One region of the Pararhizobium sp. genome, then DNA from elsewhere that is predicted to be linked to it. Evidence: riboswitches for the same ligand, from Rfam matches in the RefSeq annotation. Region 1 holds a riboswitch; the other holds the start of a gene.
What was found. A riboswitch is a leader RNA that binds a small molecule or an ion and turns the genes downstream of it on or off. The one in region 1 is predicted to bind thiamine pyrophosphate.
Positions count from the first base shown of each region.

Region 2: linked by a shared signal. The riboswitch ahead of thiB (thiamine ABC transporter substrate binding subunit) and the one ahead of thiC (phosphomethylpyrimidine synthase ThiC) in region 1 are both predicted to bind thiamine pyrophosphate.

Region 1 is NZ_CBDIHY010000003.1:2,167,261-2,172,234, forward strand. It holds gene ACQY8Q_RS16070 (thiazole synthase) at 1-455, opposite strand, end outside; gene thiS (sulfur carrier protein ThiS) at 457-654, opposite strand; gene thiO (glycine oxidase ThiO) at 651-1,637, opposite strand; gene thiC (phosphomethylpyrimidine synthase ThiC) at 1,640-3,472, opposite strand; TPP riboswitch at 3,560-3,698, opposite strand; gene ACQY8Q_RS16090 (GntR family transcriptional regulator) at 3,851-4,519, shown strand; gene bioB (biotin synthase BioB) at 4,740-4,974, shown strand, end outside.
Region 2 is NZ_CBDIHY010000003.1:1,034,251-1,039,224, reverse strand. It holds gene ACQY8Q_RS10555 (MDR family MFS transporter) at 1-987, shown strand, start outside; gene ACQY8Q_RS10550 (hypothetical protein) at 1,006-1,341, opposite strand; TPP riboswitch at 1,496-1,616, shown strand; gene thiB (thiamine ABC transporter substrate binding subunit) at 1,657-2,667, shown strand; gene thiP (thiamine/thiamine pyrophosphate ABC transporter permease ThiP) at 2,852-4,495, shown strand; gene ACQY8Q_RS10535 (ATP-binding cassette domain-containing protein) at 4,482-4,974, shown strand, end outside.

The DNA.
Region 1 (4,974 bases):
CAGGGCATCAGCACCTGGCAACCGGCGTCGAGCAGCCTTTCCGCCACGACAAGATCGTCGGTCGTATAGGGGAAGACCTTGAATCCTTCGCCGTTCAGGATACGCGCGGCCTCGACCAGCGCGAAGACGTCGGGCTGCAGCGTGTCGTGATTGCCGATCACCTCGAGCTTGATCCAGTCGGTGGCAAAGACCTCGCGCGCCATCTTAGCTGTCAGCACTGCTTCTGAGGCCGTGTGGCAGCCGGCGGTATTGGGCAAAACCCGGACGCCAAGCGCGCGGATCAGCTCGAAGAACGCGCCGCCGGCGCGGCTGCCTGCCGCTTCCCGGCGCAGCGACACGGTAACGATATCGGTTTTCGAGGCCCGTACCGCATCGGCCAGGATGGCGGGCGAGGGATAGCGCGCCGTGCCGAGCAGCAGGCGGGATTGAACCTCGACGTTATAGAGTTTCAACATTTCAGCCTCCCTGCATGGGTGAGAGGATCTCGATCCGGTCGCGTTCGCCCAGCGGAAAGCCGGTACGCTCTTCGCGATGCACGAGTTCGCCGTTGACGGCGGTCGCCAGCCATTCGCCGTCATAGTCGAGAGCGGCCAGCAGGTCAGCGAGTGTCGCCACCGCAACCTCCTGTTCCTCGCCGTTGATGATGAAAGTCATGAAGCCCTCCTGTCCGGTTGTCTCTGTTGTCCAAGGAGAAGCCGCGCGACCTCCCCAGCCATCGCTGGCGCCAGCAGATAGCCATGCCGGTAAAGGCCATTCACATGGAGGGTACGCCCCTCTTCGGTCACGCGCGGCAGGTTGTCGGGATAGGCAGGGCGCACGCCTGTGCCGGTTTCGATAAGCCTCGCCTCTCCAAAGGCAGGGTGAAGCGCATACGCGGTATTCAGCAGCTCCATGAGCGAGCGGGCGGTGATGGGACCGGCATCATCGCTTTCGATCATGGTCGCGCCGACCATGAAGCGGTTTTTGTCGCGCGGCACGATGTAGATCGGGTGGCGCGGATGTAGCAAGCGGACGGGGCGGGAGAGGCTTATCTCGCGGGTCTCGAGGAGCAACATCTCTCCCCGCACACCGCGAAGATCGGGCAGGGACCCGATCTGTGCCGATCCGGTGCAATCGACAACGCGGTCGTGGCGGGCTTCCTCCGGCACGCCGTCGGTGCAGAACAGGAAGCGCATGCGGGCTTCCTCCAGTCCCCCGGTCAGTGCGGAAAGTGCTTTCCGCGGATCAAGATGGGCTTCCTGCCGGAAAAACAGGGCCTTGCGGAACCGGCCGGCAAGGTCCGGTTCCAGCGCTGCAATGGCTGCTTCGTCCAGCCACTTCCAGCCGGTGGTGCGGCTGGCAAAGCGGTCGAGTTCGCCGGCATCACGGTTGCCTGCGACGACCAGCGTGCCCTGTCGCTTTACATGGCCGGGGAGAGCAGCCTCCCACCAGTCGGCGGCCATTCGGCCGAGCGTCAGCACGGATGCATCCGCGCTTTCCCGCTCGCACCAGGGGGCCAGCATGACACCGGCAAAGCCCGAAGCGCCGGTGCCGATCCTTTCAGCGTGCTCCGCGATGGTGACATCGAACCCATGGCGAAAGAGTTGCCAGGCGACTGTAAGGCCGGCAACGCCGGCCCCTTTGATGAGGACACGCATGGTCATTCTCCGGCTGTAACCGTTCCATCCGAGCCGAGCGGCATATAGAGCGCGCCGCCCGCCTTGAATTTTGCGGCCATCGCCTCCAGTCCTTCCTTCTGCGCCTCGGCGCGGATGTCGTGCGAGATCTTCATCGAGCAGAATTTCGGCCCGCACATTGAGCAGAAATGCGCCACCTTGTGAGCTTCCTTCGGCAGGGTCTCGTCATGGAAGGACCGTGCCGTTTCAGGATCGAGCGAAAGGTTGAACTGGTCTTCCCAGCGAAACTCGAAACGGGCCCGCGACAAGGCGTCGTCGCGCAGCTGGGCGGCCGGGTGCCCCTTGGCAAGGTCGGCGGCGTGAGCGGCGATCTTGTAGGTGATGACCCCGACCTTGACGTCGTTGCGATCGGGCAGGCCGAGATGCTCCTTCGGCGTGACATAGCAGAGCATCGCCGTGCCGAACCAGCCGATCATCGCAGCGCCGATGCCAGACGTGATGTGGTCGTAGCCGGGAGCGATATCGGTCGTCAGCGGTCCGAGCGTATAGAACGGCGCCTCGCCACAGACTTCCAGCTGCTTGTCCATGTTTTCCTTGATCTTGTGCATCGGCACATGGCCGGGGCCTTCGATCATCACCTGGCAGTCTTTCGCCCAGGCGATCTGGGTAAGTTCGCCGAGCGTTTCCAGTTCGGCAAACTGCGCGGCGTCGTTGGCATCGGCGATCGAGCCGGGTCGCAGGCCGTCGCCGAGCGAGAACGTCACGTCATAGGCGCGGGCGATATCGCAGATCTCGTCGAAATGCTCGTAGAGGAAGCTTTCCTTGTGGTGATGAAGACACCACTTGGCCATGATCGAGCCACCGCGCGAGACGATGCCGGTGACGCGATTGACGGTGAGCGGGATATACGCAAGCCGCACGCCGGCATGGATGGTGAAATAATCGACGCCCTGTTCAGCCTGTTCGATCAGCGTATCGCGATAGACTTCCCAATTGAGATCTTCGGCAATTCCATTGACCTTTTCCAGCGCCTGATAGAGCGGCACGGTGCCGATCGGAACCGGTGCGTTGCGGATGATCCACTCGCGGATATTGTGGATGTTGCGGCCTGTCGACAGGTCCATGACGGTATCCGCACCCCAGCGCGTCGCCCAGACCATCTTCTCGACCTCCTCGGCCATCGACGAGGTAACGGCGGAATTGCCGATATTGGCGTTGATCTTCACCAGAAAATTCCGGCCGATGATCATCGGTTCGGCCTCCGGATGGTTGATATTGGCCGGGATGACGGCGCGTCCACGGGCAATTTCCTGGCGGACGAATTCCGGTGTCACGTGGTCGGGAATGCTGGCACCGAAATTCTCGCCGTCGCGCACCAGCGCACCCTTCGGCGGCTTGCGGCCGAGGTTTTCGCGGATGGCGATATATTCCATTTCCGGCGTGATAATGCCGGCGCGGGCATAGGCGATCTGGGTAACAGCCTTGTCGTCTTTGGCTTTTAAGGGTTGGTTGCGGTGGGGGAATTCCGGCGTCAGCCGTTCGCCGGTGGCAAAGCCGTTGTCTTCGGGTTTGACGTGGCGGCCGTCATAGGTCTCGACATCGCCACGCGCAGTAGCCCAGGCCTGGCGCTGCCGGGACAGACCGGCGTCGATCGAGACGATGTGCGCCGGATCCGTGTAGGGGCCGGAGGGATCGTAAACGGTGACAGGCGGTTCGCCAGATGTCGGATGCACGGAAATTTCGCGCATCGGCACGCGGATATCCGGGTAGAGTTCGCCCGGAATATGCACCTTGCGCGACGCCGGCAGCGGGCCGGTGGTGACTGTGGGAGTAATGTTCTTTGCGGCAATAGTCATGGTTGAGGCTCCAAAGTTGGAGACCCAGTCATCAGAGCCGGAATGATGAAAAGACGCTGACGCGAATCCGCAAACGGAATCCGAGTCGCAGCAGCGCTTGCACCGTCCCTACGCCAGTATGAACTGGATCAGGTTCAACGGGTCACTGCGCTGCTTGAGAGTGGCAAAGCCACCGATCATGCCAGCAGAATCTCAGCCCCTTGTCGGGACCCCCCTGGTGAATGTGCCAATCTAGGCACAGTTTTGGACGGAGCGTCAAGAGCCGTTCGGCGCGGCACCCGGCATGCGGCCCTCGTCGAGCGTTGGAACACTGTGAAGATATTCAATGATTACAATCTCGCCCTCGACAGCGCCGCCCCGGCAAATTATCTATAAAACATGACCTCAGCGAGCGAAGACACGATTGCCAGCCGCATCAGCCGCATCCTTGCCGACAGGATCGTGACCGGACAATTGGACCCGGGCACGAAACTGCGCCAGGACCATGTCGCCGAGGAGTTCGGAACCAGCCACGTGCCCGTGCGCGAGGCCTTCCGCCGGCTGGAGGCGCAGGGTCTGGCGGTGAGCGAACCGCGCCGTGGCGTGCGGGTCGCATCCTTCGATCTGAAGGAAGTGCGTGAAGTGGCGCAGATGCGCGCGGCACTTGAGGTTCTGGCCCTTCGGCACGCGGCGCCGCATCTGACGGCTGCCATTCTCGATCAGGCCGAAGAGGCGACGGTCGCGGGCGACAATTCCCATGACGTCCGCTCCTGGGAGGAGGCCAACCGCCGTTTTCACACGCTGATTCTGACCCCTTGCGGCATGCCGCGCCTCTTGGCCGCCATCAGCGATCTGCATGCGGCCAGCGCCCGTTTCCTGTTCGCCAGCTGGCGATCCGAATGGGAAGTGCGCACCGATCATGATCACCGCGCCATCCTGACATTTCTGCGTCAGGGCAATATCGAAAACGCCGCTCCCGTTCTGGAACGCCACGTGCAATGGATCGGCCAGAAGCCCGTCCGCAATGCGTCCGGCGCCACCCGCGACGCCTTCGCCATCGTCGGCTGACGATTTTTTTAAATCTTCTTTTTTCCTGATTTTGCCTGCTCCCAGCGCGCGCCGTGGCATCACAAACACACGTAGAGCATGAATTTATCTGCTTTGCACTCAAAAGGCGGTTGCGGTTTTTCGTCCTTCGATAAATTATAGATAATTATTATTTTTAATCTATCGTATGGGGTGATGGATGTTTAGAGATGAAAACCACGCTGATTTCCCGGTCGAAACGATGGTTGTAGGCGAGATTTCCCTTGCGGAAGCCGCTGAAACAGTTCGACCGTCTCTCGACGGCGCAAAAATTATCTATAATTCTCCATTCAACGATTTGCTCTTTCAAGCGCACTCGGTTCACCGGGAAAACTTCGATCCGAACGCCGTACAGATCAGCCGTCTTTTGTCGATCAAGACGGGCGGATGTGCCGAGGATTGCGGCTATTGCAGCCAGTCGGCACGCTCTCCGACGG
Region 2 (4,974 bases), 1.1 Mb from region 1:
TCGATCTTTCTCATCAATATCCCGATCGGCATCGCGGTACTGATCGGTCTGTTCGTCTTTCTGCCGTTCCGCCGTCCGACGCGCCGCCCGACGATCGATTATGCCGGGGCGCTGCTTCTCGCCGCCACTGTGACCTGCGTCGTGCTTCTGGGCGATGGTGCCGAACTGTTCGGCTCGCTGTTTTCGCTCGGCAGCTTGGCGATTGTCGTGCTTGGCGCTGTTTGCGCCACGGCATGGGTGTTTGTCGAGCGCCGCGCGCCGGAGCCGATCGTGCCTTTGACGCTGTTTCGCAATCCGACTTTCAGTCTTATGCTGGTGATTTCGCTGGCGAGCGGTGCTGTCGGCATCGGCATGGTCAACTATTTCGCACTGTATCTGCAGACGACGACGGGGCTGACGCCGTCGCTCGCCGGGCTGCTGTTCATCATGTTGACCGGCGGCATCGTCTGCGGCGCGCTGACGGCGGGACGGCTGATTTCACGCTCGGGCCGCTACAAGCCGTTTGCGATCGTCAGCGCCAGCCTGACGGTTCTGGCCCTGTTTATCTTCACGCAGATCCAGCCGGGTACGCCGCTCTTTGTTATTTGCGCGATCATGGCGCTGCATGGCATCGGCATCGGTTTTGGTCAGCAGGTGCCGATCGTCGCCGTGCAGAATATCGCCTCGCGCGGCGATGTCGGCGCGGCCACCGGCGCGGTCACCTTGTCACGCATGGGCGGCGCCTCGATCGCCATTTCGATCTACGGCGCCATCATCGCGGCAGGCCTCGCACGCGGCACCACCGCGATCCCGGGCATTGCCGATATCGAAAAGCTAACGCCACTGGTGCTGTCGACCCTGCCGGAAGCAACGCGCCAGCTGGTGGCGCAGAGTTATACGGCCGCCTTCCTGCCGCTGTTTCTGACGGCCGGCGGCATCTCGCTGATCGCGCTGACGGCAGCCATCAGCCTGAAGGCGGTGCGGTTGCCACAGAAGCCGGCGGCGTGAAGGGGCAGGCCGTTACCTTCAGGCCGGCACTTCAGCCTTCTTGCTCCAGTAGTGGTCGGATATGTTTTGATTGTTGTTGATGATCTGGGCGGCGACTTCGGGATCTCCGCCCTCAAACGTTTCAGGGTTGGCGCCGCATAGCGACAGAAAGAGTTGCTGGTGTGCGGTGGCAGCAAAGTAGCCATATGGTGGGGGCTCGGCCTGCGCGCCGATTGAATGCAGCTCTTCGGCAGTCTGCCGGGTGGCATCCTCAACAGCTTTGTAAATGGCCGCCATCATTGCTTGCTCGGATTGTTCCATGATGTCGCTGATTTTCTGTTCGGTGGGCGTAAGGATGCGGCAGCTCTCAGTCATCGGGGTATCTCCAATATAAATTCAAATTGCTCAATCAATTGGCCCGATGTCATGGAATTATGTCCGCTTTAGGTCAATCGGGCGCGGCGATAGGGCGGCATCCCCACGTCCTCTTGCCCCCTTGCCAAGTATTTCCCTCAGGTCTAAACCTCCTCCTGCTCTAACGGGGTGCCGGGCGTTCTTTTTTGGAACGTTTGGCTGAGAGGCTTTTGAAAAGCCAACCCGAAGAACCTGATCCGGTTTGTACCGGCGGAGGGATTAGACGGCACATTCCAGCGCCCTATTCCCAATTTTTGGATTTATAAGGAGGCGCGGATGCGCAAGGCAATCATTCCATTTTTCGCGGCAGTTGCTGCATTCACCATCGCGTTTTCCGCCTCGGCTGAAGACAAGGTGCTGACGGTCTATACTTACGAGAGCTTTACCAGCGAATGGGGCCCCGGCGCCAAGGTCGCGGAAGCGTTTGAAAAGACCTGCGCCTGCAAGGTCTCCTATGTCAGCGTCGCCGATGGGGTCGAACTTCTGACCCGGCTGAAGCTCGAGGGCGCGTCTTCCAAGGCCGACATCGTGCTTGGCCTCGATACCAATCTCGTCTCTGAAGCCAAGGCGACCGGTTTCTTTGCGCCGCACGGCGTCGATACCTCGGCCGTCAAGGTTCCCGGCGGTTTTACCGATGATACGTTCGTTCCCTATGACTACGGCCATTTTGCCGTGATCTATGACACGCAGGTGATGAAGGAACCGCCGAAGAGCCTGAAGGAGCTGGTCGAGGGTGACCCGAAACAGAAGATCGTCATCGAGGACCCGCGCACATCGACGCCGGGGCTCGGGCTGCTGCTCTGGATGAAGTCGGTCTATGGCGATGAAGCGCCTGCCGCCTGGGCAAAACTCAAGGATCGCGTGCTGACCGTCACCCCCGGTTGGTCGGAAGCCTACGGCCTGTTCACCAAGGGCGAAGCGCCGATGGTTTTGTCCTACACGACCTCGCCGGCCTATCACATGGTCGCCGAAAATACCGACCGTTATCAGGCGGCGTCCTTCTCCGAAGGCCATTATATCCAGATCGAAGTGGCTGGGATGACCAAGGCTGCCAAGGATCCGGCGCTCGCCAAGGAGTTTCTGTCCTTCGTCACCGGGCCTGAGTTCCAGTCGATCATCCCGACCACCAACTGGATGATGCCGGTTGCGGCTACCAAGGAACCGTTGCCGGAGGCTTTCGGCAAGCTGGTGACGCCGGAAAAGACGTTTCTGATGTCATCGGACGAGGTTGCCGCCAATCGTAAGGCCTGGATCGACGAGTGGCTGGCTGCGATGAGCAAGAACTGATCGGGCTGGGACGATTGTTTCCTCTCCTCCCCGGCGGGGAGAAGTGCCGAGCGACTGCGAGGCGATGAGGGGGCGGTTCGGCACAGTCTGAGTGTTTGGCCCCTCATCCGGCCCTGCGGGCCACCTTCTCCCCGCTGGGGAGAAGAGGGGACGGGGCGACGCCCGTAAACGAGACAAGGGCATCATGATCAACCGCATGGAACGTCGTCTGACGCTGACCGCCGGGGCGCTTTGCCTTGGCGGCATTGTGCTGTTCGTCTGTCTGGCGGCTGCTGCTCTTCTTGCCTTCGACGAGCCGGGCTCTGCCAATGACGGCGTGGTGTTTGATGCCTATGTCTGGCGGGTTGCCCGTTTCACCCTGCTGCAGGCGTCGCTTTCGACAGCTCTTTCCATCGCCTTTGCCATCCCCGTTGCCCGGGCGCTGGCGCGGCAGGCTGCCTTTCCCGGCCGAGTTTGGATCATCCGGTTGATGGCGTTGCCGCTCGGGCTGCCGGCGCTGGTCGCGGCGCTCGGGCTGATTGGCATCTGGGGGCGGCAGGGGATGCTGAATACCGCGCTGGTGGCCATCGGCCTCGACCAGCCGGTTAGTATCTATGGCCTGTCGGGCATTCTTGTCGCTCATGTTTTCTTCAACATGCCGTTGGCCGCACGGCTGATGCTGGGCGGGCTGGAGCGTATTCCCGGCGAATACTGGCTGGTCGGGGCCAATCTCGGCATGCGGCCGGTTTCGTTTTTCCGCTTTATCGAATGGCCGGCGATCCGGGGGCTTCTGCCGGGGATCGCCGGGCTGATCTTCATGCTCTGCGCCACCAGTTTTACCCTGGTCCTGACGCTCGGTGGCGGGCCGGCGGCCAGCACGATCGAGGTGGCGATCTATCAGGCGCTGCGTTTCGATTTCGATCCGCCGCGGGCCATCGCGCTGTCGCTGCTGCAGATTTCGGTGACAGCAGCGCTGCTGATTGCGACCCGGCTGCTGACGCCCACGGCAGACGACGGCCATGGCGGTGGGCGCAGGGTGCGCCGGTTCGATGGCCGCAGCCGGTTTGGCCGGGCAGGAGACGGATTGGTGATTTCGCTCGCGGTTCTGTTCTTGGCCCTGCCGCTCGGCTCCGTTGTGTCCTCCGGCCTTCGCGCCGATCTCGTCAAGCTTGCCTTCGATCCGATGGTGCAGCGGGCCTTGCTTACCAGTGTCGTTATCGCGCTGGTTTCGGGGCTGCTTTGTGTTTTCTCTGCCTCCGTGATGATCCGCGCGCGGCAGGCAGCGCTTTCGCCAAGGCGGCCTGCGATGGTTCAGCGCGGGCTGGCGGCGGGCATCTTTGCCAGTTCGTCGCTGGTGCTGTTGGTCCCGCCGGTCGTTCTGGGGGCAGGCTGGTTTCTGTTGTTGCGGCCGCTCGGCGATGTCGCCCGTTTTGCGCCGCTGCTGGTGATCCTGATCAATACGCTGATGGCGCTGCCTTTCGTCTACCGCGTGCTGGAACCCGCAATAGCCACCCATACCGCCCGCACGGCGAGGCTTGCGGTGAGCCTCGGTCTCAGCAGCTGGCATCGTTGGCGGCTGATCGACTGGCCGGGGTTGCGCAGGCCGTTGCTGATGGCGCTGTCTTTTGCCTGTGCGTTGTCGCTTGGCGATCTCGGTGCCGTGGCGCTGTTCGGTTCGCAGGATATGGTGACGCTGCCCTGGCTGCTCTACAGCCGCATGGCCGGTTACCGTTCGACAGATGCGGCGGGGCTGGCGCTGTTTCTCGGCCTTGTCTGCCTGGTGCTGACGATCGCCGGTACGCCGCAGACACGGACCGATGATACAAGGAGTAAAGATGTCACCGCCTGAAACGGATATTGCGGTTCGCCTCAGTGGTGTGCACGTGCAGTTCGGCCAGACCCAACTGCATTTCGATTGCGCCATCGGTAAGGGGCAGATCGTCGCTGTGACCGGCGCATCCGGCTCCGGCAAATCAACGCTGCTCAATGTGATTGCCGGGTTCGAGACGCCGGATGCGGGCACGGTCGAGATTCTCGGGGCCGATGTTGCCGGGCGCGATCCCGCCGAGCGGCCGGTCTCGGTGATCTTTCAGGAGCACAATCTGTTTGCGCATCTCGACGTCGCTACCAATATCGGTCTCGGTATCGATCCGGCGTTGAAGCTGGGCGTTCCGGAGAAGGCGAAAATCGATAGCGCGCTGTTGCGCGTCGGGCTGGAGGGTTTTGGCAAGCGCCTGCCGCCGACCTTGTCCGGTGGCGAACGCCAGCGGGTGGCGCTCGCCCGGGCGCTGGTGCGCCGCAAGCCGGTCCTTTTGCTCGACGAGCCGT